2 regions of the Peribacillus sp. Aquil_B1 genome follow, and region 1 is predicted to be linked to the other one. Evidence: riboswitches for the same ligand, from Rfam matches in the RefSeq annotation. Region 1 holds a riboswitch; the other holds the start of a gene.
The links. Region 1 has a riboswitch for S-adenosylmethionine ahead of MPH60_RS15545 (Fur-regulated basic protein FbpA). Riboswitches for the same ligand answer to the same signal wherever they lie in the genome.

Region 1 (5,195 bases):
ATGGCCATTAAGGTTGCATCTTGTTTGGTCTTTGTAGGGAAAACGGAACCGACTCCGATATAATCTGCTCCATTTCGTTCGGCTTCTAGAGCCTCTTCAAGAGTGGAGACAGATACACCGACAATCATATCTTCGGGAACCATTTTTTTGACGACAGGCAGTGGAAGGTCATCTTGCCCAATATGAATTCCATCCGCTGCAACAGCAAGGGCTATATCAACCCGGTCATTGATGATAAGGGGAATGGACAGCTCGTTCAATAACTGTTTTAATGCAGAAGCTTTATTATAAAAGGAGAGGGAGGAATTGTTTTTCTCTCTAAGCTGTACGATCGAGACTCCTCCTGAAACCGATTCTGCAATGATTTTGGTCAATTCTTCTATTGCCAGGGACTCTTCTGTAACTAAATACAGGCTTAAATCAATTTGGGACTTCTTCATTTATTTTCACCTCATGCATCCAGATTTCCTTATCCATTCTTGATATTGCATCGATTAATCGCACATGAAACGTTCCTGTTCCTTCATCCTTTTGAAGGTTTTTGGCAGCTAGTTCCCCTGAAATGCTCATGGTTGAGATACCGGCAATCGCCGCAGAATAGAAATCATCGGTGACTCCGGAAAAAGTGCCGATAAGAGCTGTGGACATGCAGCCGGTACCTGTAACATTAGTTAAAAGCAGGTTCCCGTTATCGATGATGGACGTATGTGTTCCATCGCTGACCGCATCCTTCGCTCCGCTGACCACGACGATGCAATTAAATTTTTTTGCCGCTTGAGCGGCCAGCTCTGCATTGCTGACCGCAAGCTCCTCCGAATCCACCCCGCGAGTAACGGTATCCCCACCCATCAATGAAAGAATCTCACTTGCATTTCCACGAATGATTTGGAAAGTGACCTTCCTTAGAAGCTCTTTCACTTGCTCTGTACGATAGGCGGTGGCACCAACTCCCACCGGGTCCAAAATGACCGGGATATCCAGGTCATTTGCAGTCGAACCGGCAATCTCCATTGCTTCCAAGGCTTTATCATCGATCGTACCGAAATTCAGGACCAATGCATCCGCCAATTTGACCATATCCGCCACTTCTCTTGGGCTCGATGTCATCACTGGTGAACCACCGATGGCAAGGGTGGCATTTGCGCAGTCGTTGACCGTAACAAAGTTGGTGATTTGATGAACGAGTGGTTTTCTTTCTCTTACCTTCACGAATAAATCGGCTGCGGAAACCTTCATATTAAGTCACTCCGTTCTTTTTTTGAATATGAATGAAAATGATGGACAGGTCCATGACCTTTACCGATTGAAAAACTATTGCGTATCGCTTCAGAAATATAAGTCTTGGCCTGTTCGATCGACTCTTGCAATGGCAGTCCATTTGCCAGGTTTGATGTAATGGCGGATGATAAGGTACAGCCCGTACCATGAGTGTTTTTTGTATGAATGCGCTCTCCCTTGATCCAGTGGAAGTCAGTCCCATCATAAAAAAGATCATTTGGATTTCCCGCTGCATGGCCGCCTTTAAGTAAAACGGCTTTGGGACCCATTTCTTGTATTGAATTGCATGCTCTATAGAAATCTTGTTTCGTCCGAATCGACAAGCCAGTAAGTACTTCCGCTTCCGGTACATTTGGTGTTACAAGTGTTGCAAGCGGAAGCAAATCCATTTTTAAGGCGGAGACAGCCTTTTCGTCGAGCAAATGGTGGCCGCTTTTGGAAATCATGACAGGGTCAAGGATAACGATGGCAGGCATGTAGGTTTTAAGGGACGCTGCGACTGTTTCCACGATTTCTTTTGATCCGAGCATGCCTATTTTTACTGCATCGACAGGAATATCTTCAAATATAGCTGCAATTTGGTCCGATATGATAGCTGTTTCTATTGGCTGTACAGAACGGACTTCCATTGTATTTTGTGCGGTTACGGCTGTGATGGCAGACATTCCAAAGACCCCATGTGCAGAAAATGTTTTTAAATCCGCTTGTATTCCAGCACCGCCCCCAGAATCAGAGCCGGCGATGGTTAATGCTGTTTTCATAAAAAAACCCCTTCATATAATTATTTTTTAGAAGTATTTTAAGTAATATGAAAGCTAAAATCGAACCTGCGAATGAACTGAGCATAAAAGCCGGTAAAAAACCAAAAAGAGCAGCTTTTTCTCCCAATAGGAGGATGGCAAGTGGATAACAGGCCAGGGAACCGAGAATGCCGGTCCCGATCACTTCACCTAAACAAGCGAATTTTAAGCTTTGTGTTTTTCGATAAAGGATGGCAGCCAAAAGTGCACCGATCATGCTGCCGGGAAAGGCGAATATTGAACCGGTACCAGACATGTTTCTAATGATGGAAACTAAGAAAGCTTGTGTCACAGCATAAGCAGGCCCCAATAGAACGGCCGTGAGGACATTTGCCAGATGCTGAATAGGAAAGATCTTTGCAAATCCTGCAGGGATGAAAATAAATGAACTGGTCAGCGTCGTTATAGCCGTGATCATGGCAGTCAACGTCAGTTTCTTGATAGGATTCATCATGCCTGCGACCTACAGCGGCCAATCCTGCTCATTTTGAACCATATCCCAGAATAAATATTCATATCGGGAAGTAACCAAAAAGTGCTTTTCTAATCTAAGAAGTTCCTTTTCTGGCATGCCCTCCGTCAATTCTTCCAACAATGCGATCAGCCACTTGTGTGCTTCCCCGAATTCAGGCGATGAATAGGACCTTATCCAATCTGCGTAGCGATTGTTTTCCAATGCTGCTCCATTTTGTTCTTTTAATAGCAAACCGATTTCATAATAATCCCAAGCGCAGGGCAGGAGACAGGCGATCAAGTCTGCCAAAGTCCCATGCTGTGCTGCATTTAGCATGTAACCTGTATAGGCTAGAGTGGTGGGAGTAGGTTCTGTATCTTCCAATTCTTTGGAACTGATTCCGAATTCGGAAGCATAATGCCGATGGATATCCATTTCCACTTGAAGGGTTTCATTTAAAATACTCGCAAACTTTGCCATGGTTTCGATGTTATGAGCTTTGATGACACCTAAAGCAAAGAGCTTGGAATAATCCATGAGATAGATATAGTCCTGCTTCAGGTAATAGGCAAATTTCTTTTCAGGAAGCGTGCCGTTTCCAATTGCCTGAACAAAGGGATGTGAATGGTTCCTTTTCCAAATCTCTTTTGCCCGTGCGTGAAGTCTATCACTGAATGTTTCTGTTTTAATCTTCTCCATTGTTCATCCTCCTTTAGAATGGTTCTCCTTGATAATGAAAAACCCCGTTCCTGAATACGGAACGGGGTAGATGGATATAGTCTGTAAATGGACGATATCATCCACTTCCCTCCGCCGGTATGAGCCGGTTCAGGTTCAAAGGGTCCGGAATTAATTCCATCTCAGTCTAAAAAAAAGACTCCCCTAGTGGTGTGAATTGTATGTAATTACTGACATCATATCAGAAAGACAAGAAATTGCAACCCGTATTTAAAAGAGGGATAAACAATGTCAAGGAAAAAAGGGAGAACCAGGTAATTGACTTTTGATGATTATTAGGATAGAATCATTTCTACAACAATTATATATCGAATTCTTATCCAGAGAGGTGGAGGGACTTGGCCCTAAGAAACCTCGGCAGCGGAACCGTTTTGGGAACTGTGCTAAATCCAACAAGCATATGCTTGGAAGATAAGAAGAGCCGTACGGACACTGTCAGCCTCTTCTTGAATTAGAAGGGGCTTTTATTTTTGGGAAATAACGTTTAGTGACATAATAGAAAAGGTATATATAATTTGGTGAAAATCAAATATGTTGATAAAGTTAGCTAACTAGAAGCAGGCTCTAGGATGACTAGGAAAGGAGCCATTTACATGGCAGAACTATTTAAGAGGATTGAACAGAGGAAGGCAAAGCTCATTGAAGAGCTATTGGCCAATGGAGTATACAAAACTTCTGATGAAAGGCACCTTTATGATGCCCCATTAAAAGTGCTTGAAGATGAATATAAGATTGTTATAAATAGACCTAATAACGAGTCACCTTCTGAATGGATGACATAGTAAGCGATGGACTATATTTTGGGTTCTAGGATAAGGGATATGATGTAAGCATTCACAGTCGACACCAGTGGGTGCTTTTTTGCGTTTAATAGGAAATGACATAAAATATACATAATTAAAGAATGAAGTAGGTGTTTTGTCACATTTAACCTATAAAATAACACATTTTATTTCTGAAAAATAGTTGATTTTAACTAGTAGTTTCATTATGATGAAAGTGTAAAAAAATTGAATAAATGGGAGGTGACATATAATGCCTTGCCGTAAGGTAACGATAGAAAAAGTAGAAGAAAAGAGACAGGAAATGATCAAATTGGCAGCAAGTTACGGCTTAACAAGTCTGCTAACTGTTCAAGCCAGTCAAGAATTGGATTCGCTTTTAAATGCGTTAGCAAGTAAAAGAGAGTCAGAATATTTTTCTCTCCAAAAAGCATATAGGTATTTTTAAATTAGCCAATTTGAACTGTATTAATTTGAAAAAGCTACTGCTCAAGGCAATAGCTCTAAAGAATTATCTTAAATATCGACACGTTTACCAAGAATGACCAAATCGCGCTCAATGCCATCCAGCTCGGCAACTTGAGGTAAATGCGCCCATTCTTCAAACCCGAATTTGGAAAAAAGCTTAAGGCTCGGTATATTGTGGGCGAAAATGAAACCCAATAAAGTCTTAATACCTAATTTTGGACTCAATTCAATTGCCTTTTGAATCGAAATTTGTCCGATTCCTTTTCCCCGGAAATAATCATCCATATAAATGCTGATTTCGGCAGTGGAGTTATACGCCGGTCGGCCATAGAAGGATTGAAAGCTCATCCAGCCAGCAGTTTTCCCTTCTATAGCAATGATATATAGCGGTCTACTTTCTGAATGATGTTCCTCAAACCATTTAACCCTCGATTGGACGGATACAGGCTCCGTATCCGCCGTGACCATTCTTGAAGCAATTGTCGAATTATATATTTCAACAATTTTGGGTAGATCAGATAGTTCTGCCTCTCTAAACTCTATGTGCTCTTCCATGATTTAAACTCCTAACTATCATTTATTCAATCTCCAGAATGAAGGGTAATCCCGTTTTTTGTTTAAGGGACGGTGAATGACACCCAATCCATTGAAAGTTTTTATTATCATACACTCTTT
Region 2 (5,195 bases), on a different contig from region 1:
AGGATATGGATGGAATAAAAGAAAATAAATGGATGGAAATGGAGGCAAAAAAATTCGCTCCCTAAAGAGCGACAATGAGGAATTCAATCGTGAAAATCAACATATAGGCGAACGGTTGTAGTTTTCGACTATATATTGTGTTCATATTCTACCATATTTAATTCTGAAATAGCAACAAAATTACTGAAACTAACCTATGAATTTTTCTGGAAATCAATGATATTTTGTCCATTTAAGCGGATTATGTGGCTTTTTCACTTCATATACTTATAAAAAGCTACAGAATAAATGGATTTTTAGTATAATTTATACATATAGGATGATATAAATTAAATATGAATGGAAGATGCAAATGGAAAATGGAAAAATCAAATCACTTCATGCCGGAAAGCCGAAACAGGAAATTTTTTCGAATGTCGATATCTTTTCAGCCATGGATAAACAAGCACAGGATAATGTGACAGTGACTAAATCAGGCATAATTGGTGATGGGATTGGTAATGTAAAGTTCCATGGAGGTCCTGATCGGGCTTTGTGCATTTACCCCTTTGAGCATTATTCATTATGGAATGAAAAATTCTCTAAAAAGCTGGATATCCCAGCATTCGGTGAAAATTTAACCGTAGAGGGGATGAGGGAAGAAGACACGTATATCGGCGATATTTATCAAATAGGCGAAGTGATTGTGCAAATTAACCAGGGGAGGATACCTTGTTCGACCATTTCCCACTTTAATCAACAACCTAAGTTTTTGGAACTTGTGCTGAAAACGAGTTTCACTGGTTATTTTGCAAGAGTACTTCAAGAAGGAACGATAAATAAGCAAAACGAAATCGTGCTGATAGATCGTTTGCAAGAAAAAATTTCAGTTCATTATGCAACAGAGGTAATCCTACATAAACGAGATGGCCTGGAAGGCGCTAAGGCTTTACTTACTCTAGACTCGTTAGCGGAAGACTGGAAACAAAGAATCTTGAAGAGGGTTAAACCCGCAAAAGATTGAATCATTTTTGCAAAAGTGAAAAAAATGTCGATCAGGTATTGAAATTGACAGATTATTAATGTAAATTAAATATAATCTAATTTTGAAATCTTGTGAAAATTATATAAATGGATCTTATCGAGAGAGGTGGAGGGACTGGCCCGAAGAAACCTCAGCAACCAGCTTAGGCAAAGGTGCTAAATCCAGCAAGCAGAGCTTGATAGATGAGGAGAATGTTTCAAAAAACCTTCTTCTTTGAGAAGGTTTTTTTTCCTTTTCTCTCATACTCATAAAATACGACAAAAACAGGACTGTTTTTGAGAGAGGGTGTAATGATGAATTTTCGTAAAGAAGTGAAAGAAAGAATGTTGGTTGGGGAAGGGGCAATGGGGACCTTATTGTACTCAAATGGCATCGATCAATGTTATGAGGAATTAAACTGCACGAATCCAAATCAAATAGAGTCCATCCACCGTGCCTATCTGGAAGCTGGTGCAGATATCCTTCAATCAAATACATACGGAGCTAATTTCAACAAATTGAAACGGTATGGACTTGAAGATGAAGTTAGCAGAATCAACCGCCAGGGAGTCATTCTAGCTAAAAAAGCGGCAAAAGGAAAGGCGTATGTCTTCGGTACCATAGGGGCACAGCGGAGTATCAGGAAATCGGATTTAAGCATGGAAGAGATTAAACGGGGTTTTCGTGAACAGCTATACAGTCTGTTGATGGAAAACCCGGATGGAATTCTCTTGGAAACATTTTATGACCTGGAAGAGCTGGAAACCGTCCTGCAAATCGTAAAAAATGAAACTGGACTGCCGATCATCGCAAATGTTTCGATGCATGAACTGGGTAATCTACAAAATGGAATCCATTTAAATGAAGCCTTTCAAAAACTCGAGCAACTGGGTGCCGATGTTGTGGGGGTGAATTGCCGTCTTGGTCCACATCATATGATCCGGGCCTTGGAAGAAGTGAGTATGCCGAAGGAAGCATCGATCGCCATATACCCTAATGCCAGCCTCCCTGATTATGTGGATGGAAGGCTCGTCTATAAAGCCGTGCCGGAATACTTTGGGTCAAGTGCCTTGGAACTTCGTGAGCAAGGTGCCGCTATCATAGGCGGGTGCTGTGGAACGACTCCACTGCATATCCAAGCTGTAAAGAATGCGATCGGAAGTTTTGCTCCTGTAAAAGAGAAAGTTACGAAATCCCGCGAAATAGAAATAATTGAAGTGAACGATCGAGAATTGGAGCTTCCACTGTACGAAAAGGCCAAAACGGAAAGGACGATCCTCGTTGAACTTGATCCACCGAAAAAACTGGGAATAGAGAGTTTCATGACCGGTGCTGAGGTTTTGAAAAAAGCAGGGGTCGATTCCATTACATTAGCGGATAATTCACTTGCCTCACCAAGGATATCGAATGATGCACTGGCTAACTTACTTAAGAACCAATTGAATATTAATCCGATGGTGCATATAACATGCCGTGATCGAAATTTGATTGGCCTCCAGTCACATTTAATGGGTCTGCAGACGGTAGGGCTGAATGAATTATTGATCATCACCGGAGATCCTTCAAAAATAGGGGACTTCCCGGGTGCCACCTCGGTTTATGATTTATCTTCCTTTGACCTTATAAGCCTGGTCAAACAATTTAATGAAGGTCTTTCCTATTCCGGTCAAAGTTTGGGTCAACGGGCAAATTTTAAAATTGCGGCAGCGTTTAATCCTAATGTGAAATATCTGGATAAAGCCGTACTGAGAATGGAAAAGAAGATTTCCTGCGGTGCCCAATCATTTTTGACACAGCCAATTTATTCGGTGGAGCAAATCGAAGAAGTGCATGAAGCTACAAAACATTTAGAAACTCCGATTTTCATCGGTATCATGCCTTTGACAAGCACCCGGAATGCAGAATTCATCCATAATGAGATCCCTGGCATTAAATTGCCTGATAACGTAAGAAGGGCCATGGCTTTAGCGGGGGATGACCCTGTAAAGTCAAGGATTGAAGGGGTCAATATCGCGCGGGAACTGGTGGACGCGGCTAGGGAAAAATTCAAGGGCATATATTTAATCACTCCGTTCCTTCGCTATGAAATGACGGCGGAACTTACGAAATATATTAGAAAAGTCGATAGTAAACAGACATCAGAGGTGGCAGTACATGAATAAAAAAGCGATTCAAGATCAGTTAAATTCTAAGATTCTCCTGCTTGATGGGGCGATGGGAACCATGCTTCAAGCGGAGAATTTGACAGCAGACGATTTTGGCGGAGAACAATTCGAGGGCTGCAATGAATATTTATCACTGACGCAACCGGAAATCATCCAGTCCATTCATGAAAAATATTTAGCAGCGGGCGCAGATATCATTGAAACCAATACCTTTGGAGCGACCAGCATCGTTCTTGATGAATACCAAATAAGCACGATTGCCTACAAGCTAAATAAAATTTCAGCTGAGCTTGCCGTTAAAGCTTGTGAAAAGTATTCCAATGAGGAATGGCCAAGGTATGTAGCCGGATCGATGGGCCCCACTACAAAAACGCTTTCCGTAACGGGCGGAACGACTTTTGATATTTTAACCGATTCTTATGAAGAACAGGCACTGGGTCTCTTGGATGGCGGTGTAGACTTGCTGTTGGTGGAAACCTGTCAGGATATGCTTAATGTCAAGGCTGCCTTTTCTGGCATCAAAGCAGCATTTGCAAAAACAGGAAAAGAAGTGCCTGTCATCATATCAGGAACAATTGAACCGATGGGCACGACACTTGCTGGCCAGTCCATAGAAGCTTTTTATTTATCGGTTGAACATATGAAGCCCGTAGCTGTCGGCCTTAATTGTGCAACAGGGCCGGAATTCATGATAGACCATATCAGGACACTTGCAGATATATCGAATAGCGCCATCAGTTGTTATCCGAATGCCGGGCTCCCTGATGAAGAAGGACACTATCATGAGTCACCAACTTCCCTGGCTGAGAAAATGAAGCAATTTGCCGATAAGGGATGGATCAATATCATTGGCGGATGTTGTGGTACGACGCCAGAGCATATTAAAGAACTTTCCAGGGTGCTCGAAGGGATGAAGCCCCGTACAATTTCGGAAACTGCCCATGGTCATGCCGTATCAGGCATAGAACCGCTCATTTACGATGATTCAATGCGTCCTTTATTCGTAGGTGAAAGGACGAATGTTATCGGTTCCCGAAAATTCAAGGAGCTGATACGCGGCAAGCATTACGAGCCAGCAGCCGAAATTGCGCGTACCCAAGTGAAAAAAGGCGCCCATGTCATTGATATCTGTCTTGCAGACCCTGATGGGGATGAGCTTGGCGATATGAAGGAATTTGTGGAAGAGGTCGTCAAAAAAGTGAAGGTCCCATTGGTCATCGATACTACGGACGAAGCCGTTCTTGAACAAGCATTAAAACATTCACAAGGAAAATCGATCATTAATTCCATAAACCTTGAAGATGGTGAAGAGCGCTTTGAAAAAATAGTACCCTTAGTCCATCAATATGGTGCTGCCGTTGTCGTAGGAACCATTGATGAAATTGGGATGGCCGTCGATGCTGAACGGAAATTGGAAGTGGCAACACGGTCTGTGGATCTGCTCGTCAATAAGTACGGTCTAAACAAAAGTGACATCATCTTTGATCCGCTTGTATTTCCTGTAGGAACAGGAGATGAACAATATATCGGATCTGCTTTAGAGACGGTGAATGGAATAAAGGCGATTAAAGAAAAGTTTCCAGAATGCCTGACGATACTTGGCATTTCTAACGTTTCTTTCGGTCTGCCAGCAAGGGGAAGGGAAATATTAAATGCAGTTTTCCTTTACCATTGTACAAAAGCGGGACTCGATTATGCCATCGTCAATACAGAAAAACTTGAACGTTTCGCTCTGATACCGGAAGAGGAAGTGAAATTGGCTGAGGCACTCCTGTTCGAGACATCAACTGAAACTTTAGCGGTCTTTACCGAATTTTATCGTGGAAAAAAAGCGGAGAAGAAAGATAATGGTGTGGTCCTGCCATTGGACGAACGTCTAGGTAACTATATTATCGAAGGAACGAAAGAAGGTTTGGTTGATGATTTAAATAAAGCGATTGAGCGCGGTGATACCCCATTGGAAATCATCAATGGACCATTGATGGATGGCATGAGTGAGGTGGGTCGGTTGTTTAATGACAACCAAC

Region 2: another riboswitch for S-adenosylmethionine. It lies ahead of MPH60_RS08115 (bifunctional homocysteine S-methyltransferase/methylenetetrahydrofolate reductase); the one in region 1 lies ahead of MPH60_RS15545 (Fur-regulated basic protein FbpA).

What each region holds. Positions count from the first base shown of each region.
Region 1 covers NZ_JAKXEE010000002.1:380,537-385,731, reverse strand. The annotation lists gene thiE (thiamine phosphate synthase) at 1-440, opposite strand, end outside; gene thiM (hydroxyethylthiazole kinase) at 421-1,236, opposite strand; gene thiD (bifunctional hydroxymethylpyrimidine kinase/phosphomethylpyrimidine kinase) at 1,233-2,039, opposite strand; gene thiW (energy coupling factor transporter S component ThiW) at 2,008-2,529, opposite strand; gene tenA (thiaminase II) at 2,542-3,231, opposite strand; TPP riboswitch at 3,321-3,426, opposite strand; SAM riboswitch class I at 3,584-3,688, shown strand; gene MPH60_RS15545 (Fur-regulated basic protein FbpA) at 3,864-4,052, shown strand; gene MPH60_RS15540 (aspartyl-phosphate phosphatase Spo0E family protein) at 4,306-4,500, shown strand; gene MPH60_RS15535 (GNAT family N-acetyltransferase) at 4,569-5,075, opposite strand.
Region 2 covers NZ_JAKXEE010000001.1:1,608,047-1,613,241, forward strand. The annotation lists gene MPH60_RS08110 (MOSC domain-containing protein) at 353-1,003, shown strand; SAM riboswitch class I at 1,115-1,213, shown strand; gene MPH60_RS08115 (bifunctional homocysteine S-methyltransferase/methylenetetrahydrofolate reductase) at 1,318-3,165, shown strand; gene metH (methionine synthase) at 3,158-5,195, shown strand, end outside.